One region of the Paraburkholderia sp. 32 genome, then DNA from elsewhere that is predicted to be linked to it. Evidence: riboswitches for the same ligand, from Rfam matches in the RefSeq annotation. Region 1 holds a riboswitch; the other holds the start of a gene.
The links. Region 1 has a riboswitch for thiamine pyrophosphate ahead of OKW26_RS32280 (FAD-dependent oxidoreductase). Riboswitches for the same ligand answer to the same signal wherever they lie in the genome.
Positions count from the first base shown of each region.

Region 2: linked by a shared signal. The riboswitch ahead of thiC (phosphomethylpyrimidine synthase ThiC) and the one ahead of OKW26_RS32280 (FAD-dependent oxidoreductase) in region 1 are both predicted to bind thiamine pyrophosphate.

Region 1 covers NZ_JBNDKD010000003.1:2,049,131-2,065,026, reverse strand. The annotation lists gene OKW26_RS32305 (response regulator) at 1-509, opposite strand, end outside; gene OKW26_RS32300 (hypothetical protein) at 611-1,279, opposite strand; gene OKW26_RS32295 (hypothetical protein) at 1,344-1,817, opposite strand; gene OKW26_RS32290 (SDR family NAD(P)-dependent oxidoreductase) at 2,023-2,826, opposite strand; gene OKW26_RS32285 (ABC transporter ATP-binding protein/permease) at 2,823-4,574, opposite strand; TPP riboswitch at 5,006-5,129, shown strand; gene OKW26_RS32280 (FAD-dependent oxidoreductase) at 5,351-6,487, shown strand; gene thiS (sulfur carrier protein ThiS) at 6,547-6,744, shown strand; gene OKW26_RS32270 (thiazole synthase) at 6,852-7,667, shown strand; gene thiE (thiamine phosphate synthase) at 7,664-8,767, shown strand; gene OKW26_RS32260 (ABC transporter ATP-binding protein) at 8,859-9,683, shown strand; gene mlaE (lipid asymmetry maintenance ABC transporter permease subunit MlaE) at 9,680-10,447, shown strand; gene mlaD (outer membrane lipid asymmetry maintenance protein MlaD) at 10,538-11,068, shown strand; partial or broken gene OKW26_RS32245 (MlaA family lipoprotein) at 11,088-12,069, shown strand; gene OKW26_RS32240 (MlaC/ttg2D family ABC transporter substrate-binding protein) at 12,184-12,816, shown strand; gene OKW26_RS32235 (STAS domain-containing protein) at 12,813-13,133, shown strand; gene OKW26_RS32230 (ABC transporter ATP-binding protein) at 13,325-14,257, shown strand; gene OKW26_RS32225 (ABC transporter permease) at 14,254-15,018, shown strand; gene OKW26_RS32220 (BolA family protein) at 15,034-15,273, shown strand; gene murA (UDP-N-acetylglucosamine 1-carboxyvinyltransferase) at 15,385-15,896, shown strand, end outside.
Region 2 covers NZ_JBNDKD010000003.1:1,123,070-1,138,965, reverse strand. The annotation lists gene OKW26_RS27860 (cadmium resistance transporter) at 1-290, opposite strand, end outside; gene OKW26_RS27855 (hypothetical protein) at 497-940, shown strand; gene OKW26_RS27850 (DUF3443 domain-containing protein) at 990-2,258, opposite strand; gene OKW26_RS27845 (DUF2844 domain-containing protein) at 2,328-2,792, opposite strand; gene bamC (outer membrane protein assembly factor BamC) at 3,192-4,427, shown strand; gene OKW26_RS27835 (DMT family transporter) at 4,598-5,524, opposite strand; gene OKW26_RS27830 (L-lactate permease) at 5,815-7,413, opposite strand; gene OKW26_RS27825 (hypothetical protein) at 7,709-8,182, opposite strand; gene OKW26_RS27820 (glycine zipper 2TM domain-containing protein) at 8,427-8,651, opposite strand; gene thiC (phosphomethylpyrimidine synthase ThiC) at 8,797-10,728, opposite strand; TPP riboswitch at 10,817-10,934, opposite strand; gene OKW26_RS27810 (GreA/GreB family elongation factor) at 11,077-11,481, opposite strand; gene OKW26_RS27805 (hypothetical protein) at 12,073-12,531, shown strand; gene OKW26_RS27800 (DUF1223 domain-containing protein) at 12,643-13,506, shown strand; gene OKW26_RS27795 (cytochrome b/b6 domain-containing protein) at 13,555-14,199, shown strand; gene OKW26_RS27790 (molybdopterin-dependent oxidoreductase) at 14,270-15,073, shown strand; gene OKW26_RS27785 (pentapeptide MXKDX repeat protein) at 15,166-15,408, shown strand; gene OKW26_RS27780 (EamA family transporter) at 15,841-15,896, shown strand, end outside.

The sequences.
Region 1 (15,896 bases):
ACGAACACCTTCAGCATCGCGAATTCGCTCGAACGCAGCGTGATGCGTTCGCCGTCGCGGCGCAGTTCGCGCGCGGGGAAGTTCACTTCGAAGCGGCCGAAATGATAGGGCGCGCGCTGTTCGGGCGCGCCCGGCGCGATCGAGCCGCGACGCCGCAGCACGGTGCGAATCCGCGCGACGAGCTCGCTCGGTTCGAAAGGCTTGCCGAGATAATCGTCGGCGCCGAGTTCGAGGCCGATCACGCGATCGATCGGATCGGCGCGCGCGGTCAGCAGGATCACGGGAATGTCGTCGCCGGCGACACGCAAGGCGCGCAGCGCGCTGATGCCGTCGAGCTCCGGCATCATGATGTCGAGCACGACGAGCGCGGGACGCTCCTGCTGCAATCTGCGCTGCAACGCCAAGCCATTTTCCAGCATGGCGACCTTGAAGCCGCGGCCGTGCAGATATTCGCTGACGAGCTCGCGTACGACGGGATCGTCATCGACGATCAGGATGGTCTGGTTCATTCAGGTCATCTTAGTGATGCGCACGGGCCGCGCAAAGCGTATACCGCTTTCCAATCCTTTCCCGTGTAAGGCGCTGCAAGCGAAAGCAAAGCCGCAAGCACTCAGTGGGGCGGCGGGAAGGCCTGCGAGGTTTGCAGGGTCTGCTGTTGCTGCGCTTGACGCGGGAAATCGGTCCGATCGACCACCATCCGCTCGATCAGCCCGCCGAGCTTGACCGAGGCCGACGAAAAACGGTCGGTGTTCAGGCCGCCGGTCTGATAGCGCGCGGTGACCAGAATGCGGCCACCCTGGATCAGCGTCAGATCGATGATCGACAGGTACTGGATCGATTCGTCGCTGAACGAGCGGCGGCCATAGTCGATCGCGGCGTCGTAGACGAGCCGCGCTTCGCAGCCGGCCGGCGAGGTGCCCGGATTGTAGACGTCCGAACGAATACCGCGCCGCTCGAGCGCGAGCTGCAGCGCCGGCACGAAATCGCCGACCGACACCGTCGGGTTCACTTCGATGCAGACGTGCCGCAAATCCGCGGGCCGCCCGTTGACGAAGGTCGGCGACGAGTAGTTCGACGCGATCGCGTAGCCGGCCTGGATGACCGAGCCGGTGGCGTCGGCGGCCTGGATCAGCGTCCAGGCGCAGCCGTCGAGCGCGAGCGTCAGCGTCGCGGCGAAGGCGGCGAGGGCGCAACGACGCCGGCATATCAGCGAGGCGACCAGACCCAGGCGCGAATGCCTGGTTGCCGCTGGCGCGCGCACGGTCGGCGACGAGGTCATGAGGCAGCGCCCGATCCCGGTCACGAAATGCGATGGAGCATCAAAAGCAGCGACGGCCGCGCGCTCAGCGCGTCACGCGCAGTCGCAGTTCGTTCTGACCTTGCACGCTCGCGGTGACGTTCACGCGACGGGCGTCGGTGGTCACGACGAAATGCTGGCGCACGGGTGTGTTGACGTCATGCACGACGCGCGGAAAGCAGGCGGCGATGTCGGCGCCGAGTTCTTCGAGCGGATCGTTGATGACGCCGTCGGCTTGCCAGTGCGCGCGCCAGTGGCAGTCGTACGCGTGCGGGCTGGCGCGGCAAGCGTCCGTATTGGAGACGCCCGGCAGTTGCGCGGCGGTCTCGTTTGGCAGTCGCCGGAAATCGCTCGCATCGACGATGTGCGTGAGCGCCGCGCAGATATCGGCGGGTTGGTTCGGCTCGGTCGTTTGCGCGGCATCGACGGCGTTCGTGAGCAGCAGCGCCGCGCCGCAGGCGAGCGCGATGCGCGGGAGCAAAGACGGGAGCAAAGGTGAAACACGGCGAGCGAATGACATGGGCGAGGAGTCCGAAGAGCGGTTGCGATGAAAGACGTGACTGACATCAACGACGGCCGGCGCATGGCGCGGCCCGTACGACTATCGTCGCTGCTCGCCGGCATTTTCAAAGCGCGGAACAGCTTGCGCGCTCCGCAAATGCTTTCGAACTCTTCTCGTGTCTTTCCGGATGTTGCGCCCGGAGGTGCCGGCGCGCAGGCGAGGCTTAACCGAGCGTCAAGCCGCCATCGATGTGAATCACCTGGCCGGTGATGTGGCGTGCCGCGTCGGACAGCAGGAATGCGATCAGCGCGGCGACGTCGTCCGGTTCGGCAACATGACCGAGCGGCGTGGCTTCGGCGGCGTGCGCCCACACGGCCGCGTTGTCGGCGCTTGGGCCGCGATCCTTGCGCGTGTAGCCCGGCGCCACGCAATTGACGGTCACGCCGAGCGGCGCGAGCTCCGCGGCCGCCGTTTTCGCAAGCGCTTCGAGTGCCGCTTTCGCGGCCGCCGTCGCGGCGAATGGCGCATCCGCGCGATAGCGATGCGCGACGAACGAACTCAAGGCGACCACGCGACCGCGCTTCGATGTTTCGAGCGCGGGCATCGCGCGTCGCACGAGCGCGGCGAAGGCGGCTGGCATCGCGGCGAAGGCGGCGCCGAAGGCGTCGGGATCGAGCGCGGCCAGCGTTTGGCGCTGCGCATGGCCGGCGTTCGCGACCAGTTGATCGAGTGCGCCGAAGCTCGCGAGCGTCTGATGGATCACGTGCTCCGCCGCGCCGCGCTCGGCGAGGTCGCCGAACACGGTCGCGCAGCGTGCGCCGCTTGCCGTGCAGTCGGCGGCAACCTGCACGAGCCGTCGACGGGAGGCGTCGTCTGCGCCGCGCGCGTGCAGCATCAACGACGTATGCGGCGCCGCGAGGCGCCGTGCGAGCGCCGCACCGATGCCGGAACCGGCGCCGGTGATCAGCACGACGCGAGCGGCGGTGCCGTGCGCTTCGCTGACGTGAGCGCCGCTCGCGTCGCTCACGCCGCTACCGCTTCGACAGAACGCTCGACGTCGAGCGTTTCGTCATGGAACGCTGCGAGCGATTCGCGATGCGCGACGCTGACGATCGCAGCCTTCGGCAACCGCTCGGTGAACAGCCGATAGAGCCGCGCCTCGTTTTCCGCGTCGAGCGCGCTGGTCGCTTCGTCGAGGAACAGGTAGTCCGGCTTGTGCAGCAGCACGCGCGCGGCGGCGAAGCGCTGCTGCTCACCCGGCGACAGCACGCGAGTCCAGTGCGCCGTTTCCTGCAGACGGTCCGCGTATTCCGACAGATGGCAGGTGATGAGCGCGTCGCGGCATTCGTCGTCGCCATAGGTGTCCGCCGCCGACGGATACGCGAGCGCCGCCTTCAGCGTGCCGATCGGCATGTAGCTGATCTGCGGGATGAACATCATGCGCGCGTTGACCGGTGCGTCGATCGAGCCGTCGCCGAACGGCCACAGGCCCGCGAGCGCGCGCATCAGCGTGCTCTTGCCGGCGCCCGACGGACCGCGCACGAGCCAGCGCGAGCCCGGCCGGATCGCGATATCGCGGATGCGCGACAGTGGGTTGCCATTGGGCAGGGCGAGCTGGAGGCTGTCGGTGGTAAGCGTGTTGCTGTCGACGAAATGCAGATTGATGCCGCCATGTTCCGTGGCCGGCGACACCGATTCCTTCAGACGCGGCGAATGCACGACGCGCTTGAATTCGCGCAACCGGTTCACGGTCGCGCGCCATTCGACGAGGCTCGTATAACTGTTGATGAACCACGAGAACGAATCGCTGACCGTGCCGAACGCGCTCGAAATCTGCATCAGCACGCCGAACGTGAACGCGCCCGCGAAGTAGCGCGGCGAGGCGACGACGATCGGGAAAATGATCGCGATCTGGCCGTAGAAGCTCAGCACGAAGGTGAGGCGCTTCGTGTACTTCATCACCTGCCACCAGTTGTCGCGGATGCGGCCGAACAGCGTGCGCGCGTTCGTCTTCTCGGTTTCCATGCCGTTGTAGAACGCGATCTGCTCGGCGTTCTCACGCAGCCGGATCAAGCCGAAACGGAAATCGGCCTCGACTTTCTGCGCCTGATAGTTGATCGACACGAGCGGATGGCCGACCTTCTGCGTGACGAGCGAGCCGCCCACCGCATACAGCGCCGCGGCCCACACCATGTAGCCGGGGATCTGCAGCGGCATGCCGCCGAGCGAGATGCTCAACGCGCCCGCGAGCGACCACAGGATCGTGATGAACGACACGAGCGTGACGACGGTCGACAGCAGATCGAGCGTTAGCGACAGCGTGGTGGTCGCGAACGACTGCAGGTCGTCGCTGATCCGCTGGTCGGGGTTGTCGGCGAGACGGTCGCGCTCGATGCGGTAGAACGCGCTGTCGTCGAGCCACTCGTTCAGGTAGCGGGTGGTCAGCCACTGGCGCCAGCGGAAGCCGAGCATCTGGCGCAGATAGCGTCCATACACGGCGAGGATGATGAAACCGAACGCGAGTCCGGTAAAGATCATCAGCAGGTGCGGGAAGTCGTGGACGTTCTTCGCCTGCAGCGCGTTGTAGAAGTCCCTGCTCCAGCTATTCAGGCGCACGTTGATCCAGACGACGAGCAGGTTCATCACGATGATCGTGACGAGCAGCCCCCACGCGATGCCTCGTTCCTCGGAAACCCAGTAGGGCTTGATCAGGGTCCACGCGGAGACCTTTTCGTCGGGCGGCAGCGCGGGGCTGGCGGAAGTATGTGGTGTCATGAGCGTCCTGATGAAGTGCTGACCCGAAGTGCCATTCCGGCGTACGGGTCCGATCTGGTTGACCCATGTCGGGCGATCCCGCGAACAGCAGGCCTCTTTGCGAGGGCGTGGCTGCCGCGGGTCTGCGATACCTGGCCGGGCATCGCGCCATCACGCTCGATGAACGCGAGTCCGGACGGGCGCCCGATTCTGGCGTGACGCCCTTAAGCGAAAATTAATTTTCGGGGCCGGCATCCGCTGGGGTGCCGCCGCCACGCATGCGGCCACGAGCGCCGCGCGCACCGCGTTTTTGCGGCACTGGTCACGGCATTGTGCCAGAGCGCCGGGCCGCTTCGCACCGGCATCTCGATAGACGGTGCCAGATCAAAATTGGGGTGGCGACCGTGGAGCGCTGGTTTGCGGGCGCCGCGCCTTTTATGGTCTAATGACCTTCGACGAAACAGGGGTGCTTCGCCCACAGGCGGCATGACTTTCATGCCGGGGCGGCGAGGCTGAGAGAGACCCTTTGCACCCGATCCGGGTAATACCGGCGCGGGAAGTTTCCGGAAGCAACCGTCTTCCATTCCCCGCCGGGCGGCGAGCGCAGCTCACATGTGCACGTCGTGACCGGCCGGCTTCACCCGCCGGTTTCGTCCTGGGTACGTGCGTTTTTGGCCGTACGGAAAGGACTCGATGACCGCCTATTCTTCAGACATGCATTTTTCCGTTCGTCACGCCGCCTCGGGTGAGCCGTGCCGTTTTGGTTTTGCCCACCGCAGTCGAACGGAGCGCGCGCGATGAACCGTCCCGCCCGACCCGATTTCGCCGTGCTCGGCGGCGGCCTGTGCGGCCGCCTGGTCGCGTGGCGCCTCGCTGGCGACGGGCATCGCGTGGCGCTCTACGAGCGCGGCGATGCCACCGGTTCGCAGGCTGCCGCGTGGGTCGCCGCCGCGATGCTCGCGCCGCTGGCAGAGGCCGCGAGCGCCGAGCTGCTGATCACGCGGCTTGGCGCGAGTTCGCTCGAAAGCTGGCCGCGCGTGCTTGCCGAACTGCCGGAGCCGGTGTTTTTCCAGCGCAACGGCACGCTCGTCGTCTGGCATCACGCGGATCGCACCGAGGCGCCGCTATTCGAGCGGCGCGTGCGTGCGAACGCGCCGGCCGAGTTGCTCGACGGCGGCTTCGTCGCGTTGGCGGGCGCGCAGCTCGGCGCCGCCGAACCCGCGTTGGCCGGCCGCTTCAGCCAAGGCTGGCTGCTGCCGCGAGAAGGCCAGCTCGACAACCGCCAGGTGCTGTCCGCGCTCGCGGCCGGGCTTGCCGAGCGCGGCGTCGACACGCACTGGAACACGCCGATCGACGACGCGTCGCTGCCCGAGGCCGGCATCACCATCGATTGCCGCGGGCTCGGCGCGAAGCCGGTGCTGCCGACGCTGCGCGGCATCCGCGGCGAAGTTGCGCGCGTGCATGCGCCTCACCTGCAGCTGACGCGCCCGGTGCGGCTACTGCATCCGCGTTACCCGCTGTATATCGCGCCGAAGCAGAACGGCCTCTACGTGATCGGCGCGACCGAGGTGGAGGGCGAGGACATGTCGCCCGTCAGCGTGCGTTCGGCGCTCGAGTTGCTGAGCGCGGCGTTTTCGGTGCACCCGGGCTTCGGCGAGGCGCGCATTCTCGAGCTGAATTCGCAGTGCCGGCCGACCTTGCCCGATCATCGCCCCGCGCTGCTGTGGGACGGCGCGCGCACGCTGCGCGTGAACGGCCTGTACCGGCACGGCTACATGATCGCGCCCGAAGTCGCCGACGAAGCCGTGCGCTTCGCGAGCGCGCTGCTCGACGGCCGCGTCGGTGATGCCGACGCATTCGCCGGCTGGCGGCGCGACTCACGCTGGAGCGAGCTGTTCCAGCAGCATTTCGCGCGCGAGCCGGCCCGAGCGTAGCGGCCAACGTGCCGCGCGCGATGCCGCTTGCGCCATCGATTGAACCGTATTCGAACACCATGGACATTCATATCAATCAGAAGCCGTTGTCGCTGCCCGAGGGCGCGACTGTCGCCGATGCGCTCGCCGCCTTTGGCGCGCGTCCGCCGTTCGCTGTCGCGCTCAACGGCGATTTCGTCGCGCGTGCGCAGCATGCGGCGCGCGCGTTGCAAACGGGCGACCGGCTCGACGTCGTGCAGCCGGTCGCGGGCGGCTGAGCGCGACCGCGCCAGCCTCTCGCTTACCGAACGCAACAACCGTCGCCGAAAACCCATTGCCGCAACGCGGTCGGTTCTAGCCGCGAGGGCAAACCAGGATGATGCAAATGACTTCTCACGAGACCGCCGACGCGCTGACGCTATACGGTCAAACTTTTGCAAGCCGCGTGCTGCTCGGCACATCGCGCTATCCGTCGCTGCAATCGCTGTCCGACTCGATCGACGCCGCGCGCCCCGGCATGGTGACGGTCGCGCTGCGCCGTCAGATGAACGAGGGCCACGCCGAAGCCGGCTTCTTCGATCTGCTCAAGCGCCATGGCGTGCCGCTCTTGCCGAACACGGCGGGTTGCCTGAGCGTCGGTGAAGCGGTGACGACCGCGCACATGGCGCGCGAAATCTTCGAGACCGAGTGGATCAAGCTCGAACTGATCGGCGACGACTACACACTGCAGCCCGACCCGGTCGGCCTGATCGAAGCCGCCGCGCGGCTCGTCAAGGATGGCTTCAAGGTGCTGCCGTACTGCACCGAAGATCTGGTGATCGGCCGCCGTCTGCTCGACGCCGGCTGCGAGGCGCTGATGCCGTGGGGCGCGCCGATCGGCACCGGCAAGGGCGTGATCAATCCATACGGGCTGCGCGTGTTGCGCGAGCGGCTGCCGGACGTGCCGCTGATCGTCGACGCCGGGCTCGGCGTGCCGTCGCATGCGGCCCAGGTGATGGAGTGGGGCTTCGACGGCGTGCTGCTGAACACGGCCGTGTCGCAGGCGACGCACCCCGACGCGATGGCGCGCGCGTTCGCGCTGGGCGTCGAGGCGGGTCGGCAAGCGTATCTCGCGGGCCCGATGGCCGAGCGCGAGAGCGCGCACGCGAGCACGCCGGTGATCGGCATGCCGTTCTGGCATCAGGATGGAGGTGCCGCATGACTCAGTCGTTGACGCTGAAGGACCGCGATCTGTTCTGGCCGACGGCCGACGAACTCATCGAAGCCGCCGAGCGCATCCGCGCACGTCTCGGCGACTGGCCGCCGACGCACGCGCCGTGGCGCATCTGCCTGATCGCACCCGACGAACCGAACGGTGGCGACCTGATCGTAACCGCCGACGCACAGCAGCACGGCGAGCAGATCGCGCGCTGGCTGATGCGGGGTGCGGGCGTGATCGTCGCCGCGGAAAACCGCGCGACGCTGCATCTGGGCGGCGAGAAGTACGGCCTCGAAGGCCATCTGGCGGAAGACTGGATTCCCGCGCTTGCCGCGTTCCTCGACTGCGGTTTCGATCCGCACGACGCGCTGGTGCTCGCGCTCGCGTGGCGCGATGGCGACGAGACCCGCGCCGACGATGCTTTCCCGGCCGACCTCGCTCGCTTTCCGCGCCTTACCGACCTGCCGGCGGCACCCGCCAAGGCGTTCCCGCGCTGCCCGGCAAGGCTCGGCCTGTATCCGGTGTTGCCGACCGCGGACTGGGTCGAACGGGTGGTCGGCTTCGGCGTGAAGACGGTGCAGTTGCGCCGCAAGTCGGCCGAACCCGCCGACGAGCTGAAGCGCGAAATCGCGCGCTGCGTGGCGGCCGGCCGCGCGCACGACGCGCAGGTGTTCATCAACGATCACTGGCAGGCGGCGCTCGAGGCGGGCGCGTACGGCGTGCACCTCGGCCAGGAAGACGTGCATAGCGCGGATCTGTCCGCGCTGGCTGACGCGGGCATCCGCTTGGGGCTGTCCACTCATGGCTTCTACGAGATGCTGAAGGCGCTGCATTTCCGGCCGAGCTACATTGCATTGGGCGCCGTGTTCCCGACCACGACCAAGGTCATGCCGACCGCGCCGCAGGGCTTGCGCCGCCTCGCACGCTATGTGCGGCTGCTCGACGGCGTGGTGCCGCTCGTCGCGATCGGCGGGATCGATCTGCAGGTGCTGCCGGACGTGCTCGCGACCGGCGTTGGCTGCGCGGCCGTGGTGCGCGCGGTGACGGAAGCGGCCGACCCGGCCGCGGCCCTTTCTGCACTGCAACACACGTTTACGCAATAATCGTCAGGCATAGTCAAGGAACGGGGCACCTCACGGCAGCTTTTGCACGATGGCCCTATAATTCGGCCTTCCCTGTAAAAGGATTGTCAGTTTGGTGCCTTCCTATCCCGAGACCTTACTCGAGCTGCGCGACGTCGACTTCGGTTACGGCGACCGGCTCGTCCTGTCGAATCTGAATCTGCGCTTTCGTCGCGGTCAGGTCGTCGCGGTCATGGGCGGCTCGGGTTGCGGCAAGACCACGGTGCTGCGGCTGATCGGCGGCCTCGTGCGCGCCCAGCGCGGCCAGGTGCTGTTCCATGGCGAAGACATCGGCGAGCAGACGCGCGAAGGCCTTTACGCGCTGCGCCGCAAGATGGGCATGCTGTTCCAGTTCGGCGCGCTGTTCACCGACATGTCGGTGTTCGAAAACGTCGCCTTCTCGCTTCGCGAGCATACCGATCTCCCCGAAGAACTGCTGCGCGACCTCGTGCTGATGAAGCTCAACGCGGTCGGTCTGCGCGGCGCGCGCGACCTGCTGCCGTCCGAGATTTCCGGCGGCATGGCGCGACGCGTGGCGCTCGCGCGCGCAATCGCGCTCGACCCCGAACTGATGATGTACGACGAGCCGTTCGCCGGTCTCGACCCGATCTCGCTCGGCATCACCGCGAACCTGATCCGCACGCTGAACCGGGCGCTCGGCGCCACGTCGATTCTCGTCACGCATGACGTGCCGGAATCATTCGCGATCGCCGACTACGTGTACTTCCTGTCCAACGGCGGTGTGCTTGCCGAGGGCACGCCCGACGAACTGCGCGCGTCGACCGATCCGACCGTGCGGCAGTTCATCGACGGCGCGCCGGACGGCCCGTTCAGATTCCACTATCCGGCGCAGACGCCGCTCGCGGCGGACTTCGGCATCGGCGGAGGCCAGTCATGATCAGTACGATCGGTCGCTCGGTCATCACCGGGCTCGGCACCGCCGGCTACGCGACGCGCTTCTTCCTGCGGCTCGTGCTCGAATTTTTCCCGCTGCTGCGCCGCCCGCGTCTTGTCACGAAGCAGATCCACTTTGTCGGTAATTATTCGCTCGTGATCATCGCGGTGTCGGGGCTGTTCGTCGGCTTCGTGCTCGGGCTGCAGGGCTATTACACGCTGAACCGTTATGGCTCCGAGCAGGCGCTCGGGTTGCTGGTCGCGCTGTCGCTCGTGCGCGAGCTCGGGCCGGTCGTGACCGCGCTGCTGTTCGCCGGGCGCGCGGGCACGTCGCTGACCGCCGAAATCGGCCTGATGAAGGCGGGCGAGCAGCTCACCGCGATGGAAATGATGGCCGTCGATCCGGTCAAGGTCGTGATCGCGCCGCGCCTGTGGGCCGGCATCGTGTCGATGCCGATCCTCGCCGCGATCTTCAGCGCGGTCGGCGTTCTGGGCGGTTACGTGGTGGGCGTGCTGCTGATCGGCGTCGATGCCGGCGCGTTCTGGTCGCAGATGCAAAGCGGCGTCGACGTGTGGCGCGATGTCGGCGCCGGGGTCGTCAAGAGTGTGGTGTTCGGCCTCGCGGTGACCTTCGTCGCGCTGTTTCAGGGCTACGAGGCGAAGCCGACGCCGGAAGGCGTGTCGCGCGCGACGACCCGCACGGTCGTGTACGCGTCGCTCGCGGTGCTCGGGCTCGATTTCCTGCTGACCGCACTAATGTTCAGCTAAGACCGCGCAGCATGCCGGCTGCCGGCGGTGCATGATGCGCCGCGCACGGCGGAGGTGATGGCGGCGCGGCGGATTCACTTTGGGATGACGATGAAAAAGAATGTTCTCGACTTCTGGGTCGGCCTGTTCGTGGTGCTGGGTTTCGTGGCGTTGCTGTTTCTTGCGCTGAAGGCCGGCAATATGAGCTCGTTGTCGTTCCAGGCAACCTACCCGGTCAAGCTGAAGTTCGACAACATCGGCGGGCTGAAGCCACGCGCGCCGGTGAAGAGCGCCGGCGTGACGGTCGGCCGGGTCGCGTCGATCGGCTTCGACAGCAACACCTACCAGGCGCTCGTCACGATCGATATCGACAAGCAATATCAGTTTCCGAGGGACACTTCGGCGAAGATCCTGACCTCGGGTCTGCTCGGCGAGCAGTACATCGGGCTCGAGCCGGGGGGCGACTCGGAAATGCTGAAGGCCGGCGATACGATCTCGATGACGCAATCGGCGATCGTGCTGGAAAACCTGATCGGCCAGTTCCTGTATAGCAAGGCCGCGGATTCCGGCGCGGCGAAGCCCGCCGCATCCGCCCCTGCACCGGCGCCGGGCGCGCCGGCCTCCGGCGCTGCCGGCCAGTAAGGCCAACAAGGAGAACTAGATGCAGACGACACTGCAGACGGCGCGCAGCGGCGCGCGCGTCCTACAGTTCGGCAAGGTCGCCGTGGCGGCTGCGCTGCTCGCCGGTTGCACGACCGTGCATACGCCTACCAAGGGCGACCCGTTCGAAGGGCTGAACCGTACGATCTTCACCGTCAACGACAAGATCGACCAGTACGCGCTGAAGCCGGTTGCGCAGGGCTACGTTTGGGTCACGCCGCAGCCGGTTCGCGACAGCGTGACGAACTTTTTCTCGAACATCGGCGACGTCTATATTGCGGCGAACAACCTGCTGCAGCTGCGCATCGCCGACGGCGTGTCCGACATCATGCGGATCGTGATCAACACGTTGTTCGGCGTCGGCGGCCTGTTCGACGTCGCGACGCTCGCGAAGCTCCCGAAGCACGACAACGACCTCGGTCTGACGCTCGGCCACTACGGCGTGCCGGCGGGCCCCTATCTGGTGCTGCCGCTGTTCGGGCCGAGCACGGTGCGCGATGCGGTCGGCTCGCTCGGCAACTACTACGTGAACCCGATCAGCTACGTCGACCCGCCGGGCCTGAGCTGGGCGCTGTATGGCCTGAACATCGTCAACACGCGCGCGAACCTGCTCGGAGCGAGCAACCTGCTGGAAGGCGCGGCACTCGACAAATACTCGTTCGTGCGTAACGCGTATCTGCAGCGCCGGCAGTATCTGTTGTCGGATAACCGCCGGCGGCCGCAGGAACTGCCGAGCTACGACGAGGAAGCGCCGCTGCCGAAGTACGACGAAGGCGAGACGGGCGCGGCAGGTGTGCCGGCCAAGCCGGCTCCCGCATCCGGCGCGGCCGTGGGCACGCCGCAAGGCGCGTCGGCACCGGAGGCCGCGTCGGGCGCCGAAACACCGCCTCTCGACCTGAAAGGCGGCCCGGAGACGCAAGTTCCGGCCGCGTCAGTTGGTGCCGCCCACGCGCTTCAACTTCCCGTCCTTAAGATTGCATTGAACGTGCAGCCGTAACAGATCGATACGACTCTCGCAGTTTGCGCATGGATTGCCGTCGAACTCGCGTGATAAGGTCGATTCAAACTGTTGCATTATTTTTGAGGCAAAGCTCGATATGAAAAAATTCTTCCTGATTCCGTTGTTTGCCGCGTTGTTTTCGTTCATCAGCGCGGGCGCATCGGCGCAAACCGTCGACACCAGCTCGCCCGACGCGCTGATCAAGACCGTCACCCAGCAGGTGATGGACGCGATTCGGGGCGACAAGTCGATCCAGCAGGGCGACATCACGCACATCACGGCGCTCGTCAACGAAAAGATCCTGCCGTACACCGATTTCCGCCGCACCACCCAGCTCGCGATGGGCCGTAACTGGCGCACCGCGACGCCCGAACAGCAGAACCAGGTGGTCGAGCAGTTCAAGATGCTGCTGATCCGCACGTACGCGGGCGCGCTCGCGCAGGTGCGCGACCAGCAGATCCAGTACAAGCCGTTCCGCATGAATCCGGACGACACCGACACGGTGGTGCGCTCGGTCGTGATGAACAGCGGCCAGCCGATCGAACTCGACTACCGCCTGTACAAGACGGCGCAGGGCTGGCGCGTGTATGACATCAACGTGCTCGGCGCGTGGCTGATCCAGGCGTATCAGCAGCAGTTCAACGAGCAGATCCAGCAGAAGGGCGTGGACGGACTGATCCAGTTCCTCACGCAGCGCAATCAGCAACTCGCCGCGGGCAAGCAGTCGTGAGCGACGTGCTGAACCCGGTGGCGAACCGCTTCGACAGCGGCACGACGCTGACCCACGAGAGCGCGAAGGCCGCGCTCGCAGCGGGTCTGCAACGCATCGCGGCGGGTGCGGGCGGCGTCGATTGCGCGCCGCTCACGCAATTCGATTCGTCGGCGCTCGCCGTCCTGCTCGCGTGGGTGCGGGCCGCGGCGGCGCGCGGCGGCAAGTTCGAAATCGTCAATCTGCCGGCTGGGCTCGCCAGTCTCGCGCAGGCCTACGGCGTCGATACACTTCTCTCTTCTGGCGCCTCCAGCATGGTTGCGTCAGCGCGACATTGACGCTCCTCTAGCGTCGTCTCCCCCTTTCCGGCCAGGCCGGGGGTGTCAGTTTTTGCCCTATAATCAAACGTTTTTTTGGGGCGTCGAACTGGCCCCCTAATCGGCCCCGGTTCCCGTTACTTCCAGCATTTGCGCGTCCCCAAGCTCCATTGGGGCTACTTCAGGCGCCGCGACGCACGCGGCCCATAGTCATGTCAGCCATAGAAATTCGTAACGTCAAGAAGCGCTACAAGGACTTGCAGGCGCTCAAGGGCGTCAGCCTCACGGTCGAAGAAGGCGAGTTCTTCGGACTGCTCGGTCCGAACGGCGCGGGCAAGACGACGCTCATCAGCATACTCGCGGGTCTCGCGCGCGCCGACGAAGGCAGCATCGCGGTGCGCGGTCACGACGTCGTCGACGATTTCCGCAACGCGCGCCGCGCGCTCGGCGTGGTGCCGCAGGAGCTCGTGTTCGATCCGTTCTTCACGGTGCGCGAAACCTTGCGCATCCAGTCCGGCTACTACGGGCTGCGCAACAACGACGCGTGGATCGACGAGATCATGGCCAATCTCGATCTCACCGAAAAGGCCGATGCCAACATGCGCGCGCTGTCGGGCGGCATGAAGCGCCGCGTGCTGGTCGCGCAGGCGCTCGTGCACCGCCCGCCGGTGATCGTGCTCGACGAGCCGACCGCGGGTGTCGACGTCGAGTTGCGCCAGACGCTGTGGAAGTTCATCTCGCGCCTGAATCGCGAAGGCCACACGATCGTGCTGACCACGCACTATCTGGAAGAAGCCGAATCGTTGTGCGACCGCATCGCGATGCTGCGCCGTGGCGAGGTCGTCGCGCTCGATCGCACCAGCACACTGCTGCAGCGTTTCGCCGGCATGCAACTGTTCGTGCGCTTCGCGCAGGGCGTGCTGCCCGCCGAGCTGCGTCCGCTCGAGGCGGAAAGCGGCGCCGGCAACGGTAATGGCCGCCAGCATCTGCTGCGCCTGACGAGCTACGACGACGTCGAGCGCATCCTCGCGCAATGCCGCGCGGCCGGTTGTACATTCGAAGAAATCGAGGTCCGCAAGGCCGACCTCGAAGACGTATTCGTTCAGGTGATGAACGGTCCAGAAGTGATCGAGGGGCTTGCATGAGCGGGTACAGTGGATTTAGCACGCTGTTTTACAAAGAACTGCTGCGCTTCTGGAAGGTGTCTTTCCAGACCGTGCTCGCGCCGGTCATCACCGCGCTGCTTTACCTGACCATCTTCGGCCACGCGCTGCGCGGCCACGTGCAGGTCTATCCGGGCGTCGAATACACGAGCTTCCTGATTCCGGGCCTCGTGATGATGAGCGTGCTGCAGAACGCGTTCGCGAATAGTTCTTCGTCGCTGATTCAATCGAAGATCACCGGCAACCTCGTGTTCGTGCTGCTGCCGCCGCTGTCGCACCACGAGATGTTCGCGGCCTACGTGCTCGCGGCCGTGGCGCGCGGGCTGTGTGTCGGCTTCGGCGTGTTCATCGTGACGATCTGGTTCGTGCCGCTCGCCTTCACCGCGCCGCTCTACATCATCGTGTTCGCGATGTTCGGCTCGGCGATTCTCGGCACGCTGGGTCTGATCGCCGGCATTTGGGCCGAGAAGTTCGACCAGCTCGCCGCGTTCCAGAACTTTCTGATCATGCCGCTCACGTTCCTGTCGGGCGTGTTCTACTCGACGCATACGCTGCCGCCCGTATGGCGCGAAGTATCGCGGCTCAATCCGTTTTTCTACATGATCGACGGCTTTCGCTATGGTTTTTTCGGCGTGTCGGATATCGACCCGCTGGTGAGCCTCGCGATCGTCGCCGGTTTCTTCGTGGTGCTGGCCGCCGTGGCGATGCGCATGCTCGCTACCGGCTACAAGCTGCGCCACTGACGAGGAGCTTCTCTCATGTTGCCGACTCCCGAACAGGTCAAACAGTACATTGCAGCTGGACTCGCGTGCGAGCATCTCGAAGTCGAAGGCGACGGTCAGCATTTCTTTGCGACGATCGTCTCGCCGAACTTCGAAGGCAAGCGCCTGATCCAGCGTCACCAACTCGTGTATGCGGCGCTCGGCGACCGCATGCGCGAAGAAATCCACGCGCTCAGCATGAAGACGCTGACGCCCGCCGAATGGCAGAACGCGTAATCTGGAAACTTAGTGCGAATTACTCAGGAAGGGCGCGACACCGCTAGCGGCGCGCCGAACACAGACAAAGCAGGTCCGGACGCGAACCGGGCCGATCAGGAACCGACAGGCATGGATAAACTCATCATTGAAGGTGGCTACCCGCTCTCCGGTGAAGTTGTCGTCTCGGGTGCGAAAAACGCGGCATTGCCGATCCTGTGCGCGGCTCTGCTGAGCGCCGATCCGGTGCATCTGGAGAACGTGCCCGATCTGCAGGACGTGCGCACGATGCTCAAGCTGCTCGGCCAGATGGGCGTGCGGATCGAAGCCGGCGAAGGGCGCGTCGCGCTCGACGCGTCGAAGGTCGACAACCTCGTCGCGCCGTACGAAATGGTGAAGACGATGCGCGCGTCGATCCTCGTGCTCGGTCCGCTCGTCGCGCGCTTCGGTCATGCGCGCGTGTCGCTGCCGGGCGGCTGCGCGATCGGCGCGCGTCCGGTCGATCAGCACATCAAGGGTCTGCAGGCGATGGGCGCCGAGATCACGATCGAGCACGGCTTCATCGAAGCGCGCGCGAAGCGTCTGAAGGGCGCGCGCATCGTCACCGACATGATCACCGTGACCGGTACCGAGAACCTGCTGAT
Region 2 (15,896 bases), 930 kb from region 1:
TCGCTGGCGTTGCGCCGCGCGTGGCCGGGACCGAAGCGCTGCCAGGCCTTGTGCAGGCCGACGACGATCGGCAGCAAGCCGAGCAGGCCCACATAACCGGCCGGCAGGCGCGTGAGCAAGGACGCGAGCACGAGCGCCGCGGCGACGAGGATCAAAGAGCCCGCGTACTGTCCCGCGACCACGCGGCGCCGCTCCACGCCCGTTTCGGTCAGAAAGCCGAGCAGCACGAACAGGTTGTCGATATTGGTCGCGGCGTAGGCGACGATCGCGAGCAGGACGAGGCTGAGCATGAAGAAGCCGAGATCGTTACCGGGGGTAGAGTCGTTTTGAATTCGCCGCGCAATGTGGGCAACCGGGCTGCCGGCTGCGCCATCGAGGGCGCGACCGGTCAACACAATGCCGATGCGCTGGGTCAAGGTCAAGCGGCAGGCGGCCGCGAAGCCGGGCGACGGGGTCGTAAGCTACAATGACCGAGGCTTGGAACAACGGAACATCGATGAAGATTCGCCTTCTCTCTATCGCCTGTGTCGCGAGCGCCGTGGCGCTGCTGGCGGCCTGCACGATCGGTACCCGCAACTCGGGCGCATGCGAACAATTGATGCGCAGCAAGCTGGCCGAGGCGCCGTCGGGGATGTCGTCGGATACGCTGCGGGTCACGCATCGCGGGGCCGCGATTCGCGGCTCGCGCGTCGTGGTGGAGGGGACGATCGAGCATCGGGTAAGCGCGTCCGAGGCGGCGGTCTCCGCGCCGCTCGCGGCATCGGCATCGCAAGCGGCGATGGACGTCAACGAGGCCGCGAAGCAGGCCGAGCCGAAGAGGGTCAGCACGCCGGCCGCCGCCGAGTGCACGTTCCACGGCGAAGAGCTGGACGTATTCCGCTGGCTCGCGCCGGCAAAGCTGGCCGCGCCGGCTGCGCAACCCGCCAGCGCGGCGGGCTGAGTTCCCGTCCGCGTCTCGCGCCATCGCTGCGCATCCAACCCAATCAACCTCAGAACGCGTAATACGGCCCCTGGCCGGCCGACGTATTGCGCGCCGCAATCGCCGTGTAAATGCGTTTGCCGTAAAAGAACGGCAAGCCCCAGCCGAAGCCCTGACTCGAATTGCCGGCGAGATTGTCGAACGCGTTGTTCGACGATGAGAACAGCGTGCTCGAATTGGCTATGTCGAATGACACCGTGCTCGACACGCCATCGATGCCGGTGATCGACGCGCTCGCCGACTGCGTCGAAGTCGGGCAGTACCACAAGCCGCACAACGGGAACTGCGTCGAGTGGAAGAACAGGCCGTTCGAGCCGCTGTCGAGATAGCTCACCGCATAGGTCTGACCGCCCGAGTTCGTCGTCACGTAGCCGGTCGCGGCGTTCGCCTTCAGGACGTTCGGGCTCGTCAGCGTGTTGTTCGTCTGGGTGCCGATGCCGAAGATCAACGAGCCCGACACGCTGGCCGCGCCCGCATCGGCGACGGCCGGCAGCTCGATCACGACGCCGTTGTTGTCGAGCGGGAAGCTGCTGACCGGGTTGGTCACCTGCTGTGCGAGCGGCTGCGCGGTTGCGGTGCAGCCGCTCGTCGTGCAGCTGTAGTACCAGCGCGGCAATGTGGAGTTCGAGCAGCCGTTGCCGCAGTCGACCGGGAACAGGCCCACGCCGAGGATCCCGTTCGAGTGCAGGCTCGACACCGTCAGCAGCGACGCGCCGGAGTTCGCGCAGTCGGTGGGTGCGGCGGGCAGCGCACTGTCGGCGATTACCTGGATCGGAATCGATGACGCCTGTTGGCCAGCCATGCGTACGTCCGCGTTGCGGATCGAGCCCCACGCATAACCGCTGCCGAACACCGCGCATTCGGCGCTCACGCCGCCGCCCGCGGCGATGGTCGGCAGCGACAGGGTCGTCGGCAGCGCCGATGCGAGGATGCGCAGGCCGTTCGAGCCGGTGTCGACCTGGATGTCGTCGATCGTCGCGCAGTTGCTGGTGCCGGCCTGGCAGACGGTGACGCTCGTCGTCAGCATGTTGCGCGTACTGCCGGGCGATACGCCGACCGTGACCAGTTGGACGTTGGGCGTGGTCGATTGCGGCACGTTCGCGCTCTGCGTCGTGTTCGACGCGCTCGTGGAACTGGTCGACGAGCTCGGCGCGGTCGCGGACGGCGTCGAGCCCGAGCCGGACGAGCTGGACGAGGAACTGCCGCCTCCGCCGCCGCAGCCGACGAGGGCCGCGCAGACGATCAGAAGCAGGGCATGGAAACGCAAGGCGGATTTCATGGCGTGGCGATCCGTCGGGTGGAACTCAGGCGTGAAGGGGGCGCGAGCGACGCGTGCGGGGCGCACGCGTTACTGGATGTCGTCGGAGGTGACGCCGGCGGGCAAAGCCGCCGGCAGCCACGCGCGGCCGACGTAGCCGCGCATCGGTCCGCCGGACTCGACGATCACGTCGGCGCGCGTGACTCGCGACGAATGCAGATTGCCGCTGCCGGCCGCCGCCGCGGCGCCTGTCTTGTAAGAGTCGCCGTATTTGCCGAGTAGCGCGTGCAGATCCGGCATCGTCGGGCCTTGCCACGCGTAGGCGACGATCAGGCCGGTGCTGGTCGCGTATTCGTTGATGGTCGTATTGCCAGCGTCGGTCCACGTGCGCTCGCGCAGTGCGCCATTGAGCAGCGTGCGCGGCGCGCTCGCGCCCGACACCGCCTGGCTCGGCATCGTGCCGCCCAATTCGGCATGCGCGCCGAAGCTCGCGCAGCACGCGACGAGGGCGATCGCCGAGGCGATCGCGGATGGATTGAGACAGGACTGGGACATGAGGCCTTCCTCGTTTGGCGCCGGATTTTTTATTGAGATAACTCGATTAATCTGGCGCTGGTTTTTTTCTGGTCTTTGCACATCGCGGCGGACAGGACCGCGCGCCATGTTTAAAAACAAGCCGCATGCAGACCGGAAGCCCTTATTCGGCGGGCCTCCGGCAAAGACTTGGGAATAGTCCCAAGGTCAACTCGAAAGTGTTATTTAGTGTTAAATTTACCTCATAAGAAGGCAAATAGCATGATGGGCGCGGACTTTTTCCCCGTGGTCGCTTCGTAGCCGTGGCATGCGGCGATTCGCGGGCAAACCCCAGTTTTTGCACAGGCCTTGCCGGGACCGGTAAAATGTTGGGTTGATCCACGGAAACTTGCCGTGGCGTAGCGGAAGGATTCCCCGAACATGACTGATTTTCGTCTCACCAAGCGGTTTGCAGTAATGCTCATGGCAGGCGGGCTGGTCGCCGGCTGCGGCACCTCGTCGCCGACCAAAATCGACTATAGGAGCGACTCCCGTTCGAAGCAGGTATCGCTTGCCGTACCGCCGAACATGATCGACGAGACGGCCGATCAGCGTTCGCTGCCGCCGCAGGGCGGCGAAACCTCGCTGTCCACGCTGAAACAGGTGCAGGCACAGGCGCCGGCCGGCGACGCGGTCGCGGTCGTGCCGCCCGTCCAGGGCATCCACATCCAGCGCGACGGCACCGAGAGCTGGCTCGTGATCGACAACAAAACGCCCGATCAGGCCTGGCCGCAAATCCGCCGCTTCTGGCAGGAGCAGGGCTTCCTGCTCGTCGTCGACCAGCGCGACAAGGGCGTGATGGAAACCGACTGGAACGAAACCCACGCGCAGATCAACGACGGCTTTATCCGCAACACGCTGTCGAAGGCGATGGGCAACAGCTACGTGAGTTCGGAGCGCAACAAGTTCCGCACGCGTCTCGAAGCGGCGCCGAACGGCGGCACCTATGTGTTCGTCAGCCAGAAAGGCATGCGTGAGGCGATCACCGGTACGAACAACGAGTCGACCCAGTGGCAACCCAAGCCGAACGACCCGGCGCTCGAGCAGGAATACCTGAAGCGCCTGATGGTCTCGCTCGCGCGGGCCGATTCGGGTAGCAACGCGGGTGGCACACAGAACGCCGAGCTGTCGCCCGCGGGCACGCAGATCGCGCCGAACGCGGCGACGGCGGGTGCGAAGTCGGCGACGGCCGCCGTTGTCGCGCAGAACGTCGCGCTCGCGGCGCAACCGCCTATGCCGGACGCGGATTCGGCCAACAACACGTCGGCGCAGCTCTCATCGACCGAACTCACGCTCGGCGAGCCGTATGACCGCGCGTGGCTGCGCGTGGGCCTCGCACTCGATCGCAGCAATTTCACGGTCGACGATCGCGACATGAGCCGCGGCCTCTATTTCGTGCGCTACGTCGATCCGAAGGATATGTCGTCGGCCGAGCAGGGCTTCTGGAGCCAGGTCTTCCACGGCAAGAAGGAGAAGGTCGCCAGGCAGTATCGCGTGAACGTGCGCGCCGTGACGCCGAATCAGACCCGCGTGGCCGTGGTCGACGACAAGGGTCAGCTCGACGAAAGCTCACAGGCCAAGCAGATCATGAGCCTGATGGCCGACCAGCTGCACTGATACGAGAGCCTCGCGGCCGACGCCGCCGGTACGACGAAACCGCCCGGAGAAATCCGGGCGGTTTTTTTTGACTATGCATTTGACGCGCGAACGGCGCGCGCGTGAGCCGATGTAACGTGACCGGATCGGCAAGCCGCGACCCGGCGCGGTTGCCGATTGACTCCGTGCGCTCAGGTATCCGCGCGCCGCGTCCCCATCCACGGCAAGCGCTTGACTACGCCGGTCCCCAACGCGGTGCCGACCAGAATCACCGCGCACCCTTCGAGCATGCCGGGTGACACCGTCTCGCCGAGAAACAACGCGCCCCACAGAATGCCGAAGATCGGAATCACGAAGGTCACGGTGATCGCGCGCGTCGGCCCGGCGACCGCGATCAGATGGAAGAACAGCATGTACGCGATGCCGGTACAGGCGACGCCGAGCGCGATCACCGCGCCCCACGCGCGCAGCGAGATCGGCGCGGCGGGCCAGTAGATGACCGCGAGCGGCAGCAGCACGATCGTCGCGCCGATCATCGTGCCGGTCGCGACGGTCAGCGCGTCGACGCCAGTCAGATGACGCTTCGTGTAGTTGGCGGCAATGCCGTAGAGCAGCGTAGCGCCGAGCGCGGCGCCGGCCGCAAGCGCGACGCTCAGCGGCGAGGCGGCCGAGCCGGCCGGCGCTGCGATCTGATCCCACACGAGCATCAGCACGCCGAGAAAGCCGACCACGAGACCGAGCGTGCGCAGTGCGCTGAGCCGGTCGCGCAGCCACAGGAAGCCGACCAGCGCGCCCCACAGCGGCGCGCACGCATTGATCACCGACGTGACGCCCGCCGACAGTGTCAGCTCGGCATACGCGAACAGGCAGAACGGTGCCGCCGAATTGACGATACCGACCACGAGCAGCGGCACTGCGTGCGTGCGCAACACGGTGGCGGACTGTTGCAGCGGCCGTCGCGCGATCAGCACGATCGCGAGAAAGAGCGCGCCGATGCCGACGCGCAGCGCCATCAGCGGCGCGACGCCGAAGTCGGTCACGCCGACGCGGATGAACAGGAACGATGCGCCCCATAGGGCAGCGAGGATCAGCAGTTGCAGCAGGTTTCTGGTTTTCATTGGAATGGCGCCGCGCGCAGTTGAGTCGGGACGCCAGCTCATCGTAACAGTGCGATCGCGCGAATCGTTTCAGTACAGGATGAAACGGCAAGATCCGGGAGACAGCCGCGTCCGATGAGGTCGATGGTAAGCGCTGCGAGGGCGCGCGCCAAACGAGCAATTCTCGCCGATATGTGAGAAAAATTGCGATCAGGCGGAACGGCAGTGGGATGGGATCGGAAACGGCGCCCGCGATGCGCGGGCGGCCGTCCGAAAGATGTCAATTGCATTGCGCCGTTACTGGCGCGACCTCAATGCGGAATCATCCATTGCAGGACGTTCTGCTGCGCCCAGACGAGCACGCCAAGCAGCACCGTCAGCAGAATCGAATGTTTGAAGGTCTTGGCGAACACGACGCCTTCCTTGCCCTTCAATTCGGTGGTCGCGACGCCGGTCGCGATGTTCTGCGGCGAGATCATCTTGCCCATCACGCCGCCCGACGAGTTGGTCGCCGCCATCAGCACCGGATTCAGATTGAGCTGGTTGGCCGCGACCACCTGCAGATTGCCGAACAGCGCATTGCCCGACGTATCGCTGCCCGACAGGAACACCGCCACCCAGCCGAGGAACGCCGACACGAGCGGAAACAGCGGCCCGACCGACGCAACGCCGAGACCGAGCGTGTAGGTGAGTCCCGAGTAGTTCATCAGGTAAGCGAGGCCGACGATCGTTGCCACGGTCAGGATCGCGATGCGCGTTTGCACCCACGTATCGGAGATCGCCTTGCCGAACTCGGCGGGCGAGAGCCGTACGACGAACGCCGTGATGAGCGCGGCGACGAGGATCGCGGTACCGGTCGCGAGCGGCTGGAAGTCCCAGACCGCGCCGTACGGCGTGTTGTAGAGCGTGATGAACACGGCCTTGTCGAGACCGGGCCACGACAACTTGATGTCGCCGATCGTGAAGATCCTCGCGATCGTCCAGATGATCACGACGACCGACACGATGATCCACGGATACCAGCCCTGTACGCCGCCGATCTTGCCGCGCACCTCGCTGATGCGATCGACGTTGATCGCGAATTTCGGATCGACGGCGGGTTTCCAGACGCGCAGGAACGCAACGGTGAGGATCAGCGAAACCAGCGACGACAGCACGTCGGTCAGGCTGTAGTTGATGAAGTTCGAGACGACGAACTGGGTCAGCGCGAAGCTCAGGCCCGAGACCAGCAGCACCGGCCAGATCCGCAGCATGTTGCGAAAGCCCGCGTACACGGCGATCACATAGAAGGGCAGCAGGACCGCGAAGAAAGGCAATTGCCGCCCGACCATCTTGCCGAGCACATCGGACGGCAGATGCGTGACCGCGCCGAGCACCGTGATCGGCACGCCGAGCGCGCCGAACGCGACCGGCGCGGTGTTGAAGATCAGCGTGAAGGTCAGCGCTTCGAGCGTCGGAAAGCCGAGCATGATCAGCAGCGAGCTCGTGATCGCGACCGGCGTGCCGAAACCCGAAATGCCCTCGAGCAGCGCGCCGAACGAAAAGCCGACCACGACGAGCACGATGCGCCGGTCGTTCGGCAGGTTGTCGATCATCCACAGGCGAAAGGCCTCGAAGCGTCCCGAGCGCTGCGCGATGTTGTACAGCAGGATCGCGGTGAACACGATCCACATCACTGGCCAGATCGCGAACACGACGCCAGCCGCGACCGAGTTGAACGCGAGCCCGAGCGGAAACTGCCAGACGAAAATCGCCACGATCAAACCGATGATCAGTCCCGCGAGCGACGCTTGCCACGCGGGCCTGCGCGCCCAGCCGAGCAGCGCGAGCACGGCGATGATCGGCAGCGCGGCGACGATGAACGACGGAAAAAGCGAATTGCCAACCGGAGTGAGTAGTTGATGAAACATCACGTCTCCTTCGTTGTTGTGTAATTCGACGCGGGGGATTGCGCATGACGGCGCGTCGCTCTGACACGGCGGACGCTCGCAAGTGGCCTCGACAAAGCGGCGTCGCCCGATTTAAGCGGGTGCTGCATGAAACCTTCCAAGGATAGAGCGCCTTACCGGCGCGTCAAGCCGGGAAAGTACGGGCGGGGTATGCGCGGTGGAGGGCGATACGCGCGGAAAAACGACTCATGAAGAAGCGCGCGCGCCGGCAGTTGAAGTGCCGGCGCGTGCACGCTGCGCGACGAAAGAGGACAGGTCAATGCGAGTGGCCGCCCCCATGGCCACCCCAATGGCCGCCCCAATAACCGCCAATGCCGATCGCAATCGACGGTCCGTAGTAGGCGGGGTAGCCGTAATAAGCGGGATAAGGCGGCGGCGGATAGTAGGCGGGATAAACCGGCGGCGCCGCGTACACAGGCGCGGGGACCGCATAACCGGGCTGCATGTCTTGCGGTGCGACCTGCATTTGCGCCTGGGCTTGAGGCGGCTGCTGTTGATCGGTCGCCGGCGCGGTTTGGTCGGCTGTGGTCGCGGGCGCGGTCGAATAGTACGACGGATAATAGCCGGCGGGATAGTAGCCGGCGGGGTAATAGCAGCCTGCCAAAAAGAGACTCGAGGCGAGCACGCAAATCGCGGTGGCGGGCCACGCGAACCTCGCGGAAAAACTGGACGAATCGCGTGGCGTCGAGAGGCGCACCACGCAAAGATGGGTGACGACGCGGGACTTCATGGCGCGCTCCTCGATGAACCGATGCCGCCTTGCGCGACGTCGTTATGAGGAGCTTACGCTCTTGCCGCGGCAGCGCTGTGGCAAAACCGCAACCGCATATTTCAGCCTATTTCCACGCGCGTTGTCGGGACGAGGGCGCACCGCATCCGGCGCCCTCGGCAGTCCGGATCGTGGTCCGAAAAAATCGTTTGCTGTCCTGTATGAATCGTTGGACGCGTCATCGGACGCAACGCTCACTTGCCGCTCACTTGCCGACCTGGTTACCGATGACGCCGCCTACCGCCGCGCCGCCCAACGTCGACAAGCCGCTGCCGCCGATTGCCGCGCCAGCGGCGCCGCCGACACCCGCGCCGATCGCGGTATCGCGTGTGCGTGGGGACATGTCGCCGCATGCCGCGAGACCCGCGACAAGTGAAAGGGCGGCTGCGACCGTACCAAGACGAGTACCGAGATGACGGATCGATTTCATGATGCTGACTCCGCTCGTTGTTGGAAACAGATGTTTCCTTCTCTCAGCACGCAACGTGCCTGCTCGATGCGGTGGAAAAGAAAAGCCCGCCATGCCGGCGGGCTTCGATACTGCAGTGCTGGTTAGCGCGAATCGCGCAACCCGCTTATTGCCGCTGATAAATCTCCGCGCCTTGCTTCATGAACTCGATCGACTTTACTTCCATGCCTTTCTTCAGCGCTTCGTCGTCGGTGACGCCTTGTTGCGCGGCGAACTCGCGTACGTCCTGGGTGATCTTCATCGAGCAGAAGTGCGGGCCGCACATCGAGCAGAAATGCGCGACCTTGGCCGAATCCTTCGGCAGCGTTTCGTCGTGGAATTCGCGCGCCTTGTCCGGGTCGAGACCGAGATTGAACTGGTCTTCCCAGCGGAATTCGAAGCGCGCCTTCGACAGCGCGTTGTCGCGCACCTGCGCACCCGGATGACCCTTCGCGAGATCGGCGGCATGCGCGGCGAGCTTGTACGTGATGATGCCGGTCTTCACGTCGTCCTTGTTCGGCAGACCGAGGTGTTCCTTCGGCGTCACGTAGCACAGCATCGCGGTGCCGAACCAGCCGATCATCGCGGCGCCAATGCCCGACGTGATGTGGTCGTAGCCTGGCGCGATGTCGGTGGTCAGCGGCCCGAGCGTGTAGAACGGCGCCTCGTCGCACCAGTCGAGCTGCAGGTCCATGTTTTCCTTGATCAGCTGCATCGGCACATGGCCCGGACCTTCGATCATCACCTGCACGTCGTGCTTCCACGCGATCTGCGTGAGTTCGCCGAGCGTCTTCAGCTCGCCCAGTTGCGCTTCGTCGTTCGCGTCGTAGATCGAGCCGGGACGCAGGCCGTCGCCGAGCGAGAAGGCCACGTCGTAGGCCTTCATGATTTCGCAGATCTCTTCGAAATGCTCGTACAGGAAGCTTTCCTTGTGATGCGCGAGACACCACTTCGCCATGATCGAGCCGCCGCGCGACACGATGCCGGTCATCCGGTTCGCCGTGAGCGGCACATATTGCAGACGCACGCCCGCGTGGATCGTGAAGTAGTCGACGCCTTGCTCGGCCTGCTCGATCAGCGTGTCGCGGAAGATTTCCCAGGTGAGGTCTTCAGCCTTGCCGTTGACCTTTTCTAGCGCCTGATAGATCGGCACCGTGCCGATCGGCACCGGGCTGTTGCGGATGATCCATTCGCGCGTTTCATGAATGTGCTTGCCGGTCGACAGATCCATCACCGTGTCGCCGCCCCAGCGGATCGCCCACGTCATCTTGTCGACTTCCTCGCCGATCGACGATGTCACCGCCGAGTTGCCGATGTTCGCATTGACCTTCACGAGGAAGTTGCGGCCGATGATCATCGGCTCGCTTTCCGGGTGATTGATGTTGTTCGGGATGATCGCGCGGCCGCGCGCGATTTCCTCGCGCACGAATTCCGCGGTGATTTCGGTGAGGCCGTTCGGACCGAACGCGCTCGCGCCGAATGCCTGGCCGGGGTGCTGACGGCCCATCATCGCGGCGAGCTTCGCGCCGTTCGGGCCGCTCGTCTTCAGGGTCTCGAGGTACTCGGCACGGCGCTGGTTTTCGCGAATCGCGATGTATTCCATTTCCGGCGTGATGATGCCTTGCTTCGCGTAGTGCATCTGCGTCACGTTCCTGCCGGCGATCGCGCGGCGCGGCGTGCGATGCAGTCCCGGAAAACGCAGCTGCGCGGTGGCCGGATCGGCGGCGCGCTCGCGGCTGAAGCTGCTCGACAGACCGGTCAGCGGCTCGGTGTCGCCGCGCTCCTCGATCCACGCCTCGCGCAGCGCGGGCAGACCCGCGCGGATGTCGATCTCCGCGTCCGGGTCGGAGTAGGGGCCCGACGTGTCGTACACGTAGATCGGCGGATTCTTTTCGCCGCCGAAGCTGTCGGGCGTGTCGGCCTGCGAGATTTCGCGCATCGGCACGCGGATGTCCGGGCTCGAGCCGGTCACGTAGACCTTGCGCGAATTCGGCAACGGCGCGACGGCGGCCTCGTCCACATGGGCTTCGGCGGAAATAAACTTCGGATTGGCGTTCATGTAAGTCTCCGTACAAAGTGGGGCGGCTAAGCAGGAGACCGAGATGGAAGTAGTCGGAAATCGCGGAGAGGTGAGGCCCTTGAGGCTGGAGCGAAATCCGTACGCTTCCCTGCGCTGGCATTATCCAGATCAGGTTCAAAGGGTATTTCTCACCCACGCAACACGGACCTCCAGCTCCGCGCTACGCAGGACCCCCGCGTTAGCAGCGCACACGATACACCGCCCGCCCGCGGTTTGGCAACCTGTCTGAATGACTCAAAAAAACTGGTCCGGATGAAACCAGACATCTCCTATGCTTGATTCGAGACCGCATCAGACAAGGCAACTTACAGCGAGGGAACGGCCGCCTTACAGTGAAAAATCGTCGGCGGCTTCAGGCTGATACAGGATTTTGTCGAGCTTGAGCACTTTCTGATCGCCGCTGGGTGGCGTGAAGCGGACGCTCTCGCCGCGGCGCGCGCCGAGCAGCGCGAGGCCAGCCGGCGAGAACACATTCAGGCGCCCTTGCGCGAAATCGGCGTTGGGCGGATAGACGACGGTCCACGTCATCTGTTCGCCGCTCGCTGCGTCGATCAGCGTCGCTTGCGAGTTCATCGTGACGACGTCGGCGGGGATGTCGTGCGAGTCGACGATCACCGCGCGTTCGAGCACATCGTCGAGCATGTGCTGCAACTTGGCGTCGGTGGCCGCGTATTTCTCGAGGCGGCTCACGTCGAGTTCGGTCAGGTAGCAGGTTTTGATCTTCTTCATCATCAGGACTCCGGATAAGGCGGTCATGGATGGCCGCGTGCAACGACCCATGGGGTGGTCGGCGGATGAGTGGACGAATGGGAGAGCCCGGTGCCCGGCGACGCGGCCCTGGGTATTGGCGGGCTGCGTCAGCGAGGGCGCCGGGCGGCGTGAAGCGGGACCGTTCGGGACGTCTCGCCGGGGCCGTGCGACGCGACGTCCGCGCGCGCGCACTCGCCTGCGCGGCATGGGCGCAAGCGGGCGAGAGCACGGAAAGTCGGACGACGCAGAGAAGTCACGGGCAAAACGACCAGGTGTTGGGGAAAAGCGATCGAGAGGTGCCGGGCGACAAAGCGTGAGGCCGCGCGGCAGCAGCGAGACGAAAGTTCGATGTTAGCACGCTGTCTCACGCAGCTCCGTTTGCGACGTCGCGCCCGTCGATTGACCGTTTTTGTGCGGTGCGAGAAGAAAGCGGGGTGGTCCGCATTGCGTTCAAGCCAGTCTGAGGATTGCCGTTAAACAAAGTGCAGCGAAGGCCGCACTCCAGCAAAGCGATTCGCGGGATGGCGCGTGAATGGCGCGAGGCGACTCGCGCCGATTGACAAAGAGGTGCACATGAAAGCGGAAAGCAGGCGGTGGCGAACGTTCGGTCGCACAGTCGCGGTGGTGGCATTGCTCGCCGCGCCGCTGGCGGCGCCGGCGGCATCGACGGTGACGGGCGGCGTGATCCGGTTCGTGGGGATGATCGTTGCACCGCCGATGCAGATCAGCGTGGATACGGCGCCCCCTGGCGTCGCCGTCGGTAGCGCGAGCGTGGCGGGTCAGCGCTTCTCGCGCACGGTGACGTTCAGCGCGCCGCCGGGCGTCGTCAGCGGGGCCGATGTCGCGCTCGAAGTGAACGGCGGCACGCAGTCGCGCGATCTGGTGGCGGCGCGTTTCGTCGATGGCACCGGGCGCGTCGCGACGGCCCGCGACGGCCACTACGCGGTCGATCGCGCGGGCGGCGTGCTGTCGCTGAACGCGAAGCGCACCGATACGGACACGCGCGTGACGGTGGTGGTCAGTTACGACTGAGTCGCGGGCGAGCTTTGGCTGGCTCATCCCGCGCCGGAAAAAAATTAAAAGAGGCTTGTCATAACCGGCCGCGCGGCTCGACAAACGTGCAGATTACAATCGGAGCACGTCATGTCGACCGCGCACAATCGCTCGATACTTCAGCGCTTTACGACTTTTTCGACGCCCGCCGTCGGCCTCGCGCTTTTTCTGCTGAGCGGTTCTGGCATCAGTGCGGCCGACGCGGCCGGGCCCCTATGCGCCACGCACAGCCCCGCGCATCGCGTCGCGCTCGTCGAGCTGTACAGCAGCGAGGGCTGCGATAGCTGCCCGCCCGCCGACCGCTGGCTCAGTCAATGGAAAAGCGACGGCGCCGCGCACGGCATCGTGCCGCTCGCGCTGCACGTCGACTACTGGAACAGCCTCGGCTGGACCGACCGCTTTTCCCAGCATCGCTTCACGGAACGTCAGCAAACGCTGACGCGTCTCGCGGGCGCGCACACGGTCTATACGCCGGAAGTGTTCGTTGCGGGCCGCGAGTTGCGCGACTGGTCGCAACGCGGCAGTTTCGAGCGCCGCATCGACGAGCTCGTCGCCGAACCCGCCCAGGCGAGCGTCGCACTTGCGCTGAGCCCGCGTGCGCCCGGCGCGTTCGATGTCGATGCGCAGTTCAGCACGACGGCAGCCGCCGCCACGGGTGCGTTGAGCGCCTATCTCGCGATCTACGAGAACGCGCTGACGACGCAGGTCGGCGCGGGCGAAAACCGCGGCGCGACGCTGCATCACGAGCGCGTCGTGCGCGCCTGGTTCGGGCCCGTGCCGCTCGTCTCCGGTCACACGCGGATTCATCAGGACATCGATGTACACGCTGCGAGCGTCGATGCGCAAGCCGATCCGAGCGCCAACGCCGCGGACCGCTTCGGCGTGGTCGCGTTCGTCGAAAGCGACGCGAGCGGCGACGTGCTGCAAGCGACCGACCTTCCCGCGTGCCGTTGATCGACCTCGCGCGCGCCGCATTCACTACCGCTGCTCGAGGAGAGCCCCATGTCCACACCCCACGCCTTGCGCCCCAGCGCACCCGCCGCGCCCGCCGCGCCGAAGCGCGGCGCCATTCATCCGCTGTGGCTGCGCATCACGCATTGGCTGAACGCGCTCGCCGCGATCGTGATGATGCTGTCGGGCTGGCGCATCTACGACGCGTCGCCGATCTTCCCGGCGTTCAGCTTCCCGACCGCGATCACGCTGGGCGGCTGGCTCGGCGGCGCGCTGCAATGGCACTTCGCGGCGATGTGGCTGCTGGTGTTCAACGGTCTCATGTATATCGCGCTGAATCTCGCGAGCGGGCGCTTCGTGCGCAAGTTCCTGCCGCTGACGCCGCGCGCGGTACTGCGCGATTTCGTCGCCGCGTTGCGCGGGAAGCTGTCGCATGGCGATCTGCGCGTCTACAACGCGGTGCAGAAATTCGCCTACCTGTTCGCGATCGCCGATCTGATCGTGCTCGTGCTATCGGGGCTCGCGATCTGGAAGTCGGTGCAGTTTCCGCTGCTGCGCGAACTGATGGGCGGCTATGACAACGCGCGCATCGTGCACTTCAGCGCGATGTCGCTGCTGGCCGCGTTTCTCGCCGTGCATCTGGCGATGGTCGCGCTCGTGCCGCGCTCGTTGCTCGCGATGTTGCGCGGACGTTGAGCCCGCGGCTACCCATGCGCATGCTCACGCTCATGAAATCGCAACGCGAATTCCAAACGGATACCGAATCATGAACAAGCCGATAGAGAAACCAGCGGACCCATCCACACATCGTGTGAGCCACAAGCTCGACCGCGCATCGATCCTGCTCGATGCGAAGCGCGAACTGGCGATGCCGTCGCGACGCCTGTTCGGCAAGCAGCTCTTGACGCTCGGCGGCCTGTCGATGCTGACCGGCTGCTCGTTGACCGACGACGCTTCCGTGAACCGTTTCCTGACAGCCGTGTCGCGGCTGAACGATCGCGCGCAGGCCGCGCTGTTCGATCCGAAGCAGCTCGCGCCGACCTACACCGAAGCGCAGATCACGCGGCCGTTTCCCTTCAACGCGTACTACGGCATCGACGACGTGCCGCACGTCGACGGCTCAGATTATCAATTGAAGCTGAGCGGTCTCGTGACCGGCCAGCGCGTGTGGACGCTGCCCGAGCTGTACGCGCTGCCACATGGCGAGCAGATCACGCGACATATCTGCGTCGAAGGCTGGAGCGCGATCGGCCGCTGGGGCGGCACGCCATTCGGCGATTTTCTGCGGCGCGTCGGCGCGGACACGACGGCGAAGTACGTCGGCTTCAAATGCGCGGACGACTACTACGAAAGCATCGACATGCCGACCGCTTTGCATCCGCAAACGCTGCTGACGTTTTCCTACGACGGCGAACGGCTGCCCGCGAAATACGGCTACCCGATGAAGCTGCGCATGCCGACCAAGCTCGGCTACAAGAATCCGAAGCACATCGTCGAAATATTCGTCACCAACACGTATCCCGGCGGCTATTGGGTCGACCAGGGCTACAACTGGTTCGGAGGCTCCTGACGCATGCGGGCGCACGCGCGCTTGCGGCAGCGGCTTCGGAAGCACGCCGGCTCTCGCCGGCTTCGATTCATCCACCACCAAGGAGTCATCCCATGAAGAAGATTGCAGTTACCACGATCGCGTTGTTGATGCTGGCAAGCGGCGGCACGGCCTTCGCGCAGGCGAGCGGCGCGATGTCGAACGATGAGATGTCGAAGAATGCGATGTCGAAAGATTCGATGTCCAAAGACAGCATGTCGAAGGACGGCATGAAAAAGGACACGATGAAGCACGGCTCGATGAAAAAGGGCGGCGACGCGATGAAACACGAGGCGTCGGGCGCGATGGGCAACTGAGTCGGCGCCGAGGGCGCTTAGCGATCCTGCCGACGCACGGCCGCGCATCGAACGGATCCGACACCGCAAGCCGGGGATGCGTCCCCGGCTTTTCTGTTGCAGGAAACCCAAAAGTTACGATTCTCTCGCGTGGCGTTCTCGGCGCTTACTGCATAATGCGGTGCGCGCCGGGGCTTTGCCAAGCTTGCGGCCGCGCAGCGCGGCCGCGTTGCATCGTGTCGTTTTGACCGACGCGGCCGCCACCGCCGTTTCTGGCGCTTCCGGCGCCGCCCATCGTCTTCCCGTTCCACCGACATGTCCGCCAGCCTCGCCCGTCCGACCGCATCGCCGATGCGGTGCCCGCCATCCCGCCCGAAAGGTATCGACGCAGGCTCGGCGCCTCGCGGGCATCGAGCGCATCGCGCGGGTCGAGTGGCGACGGCGGACTGAAGCATGTCGCTGCAACGTTCAGCTTTTTCTCCGCGCGGCTGGCCGCTGCGTCTGCCGCA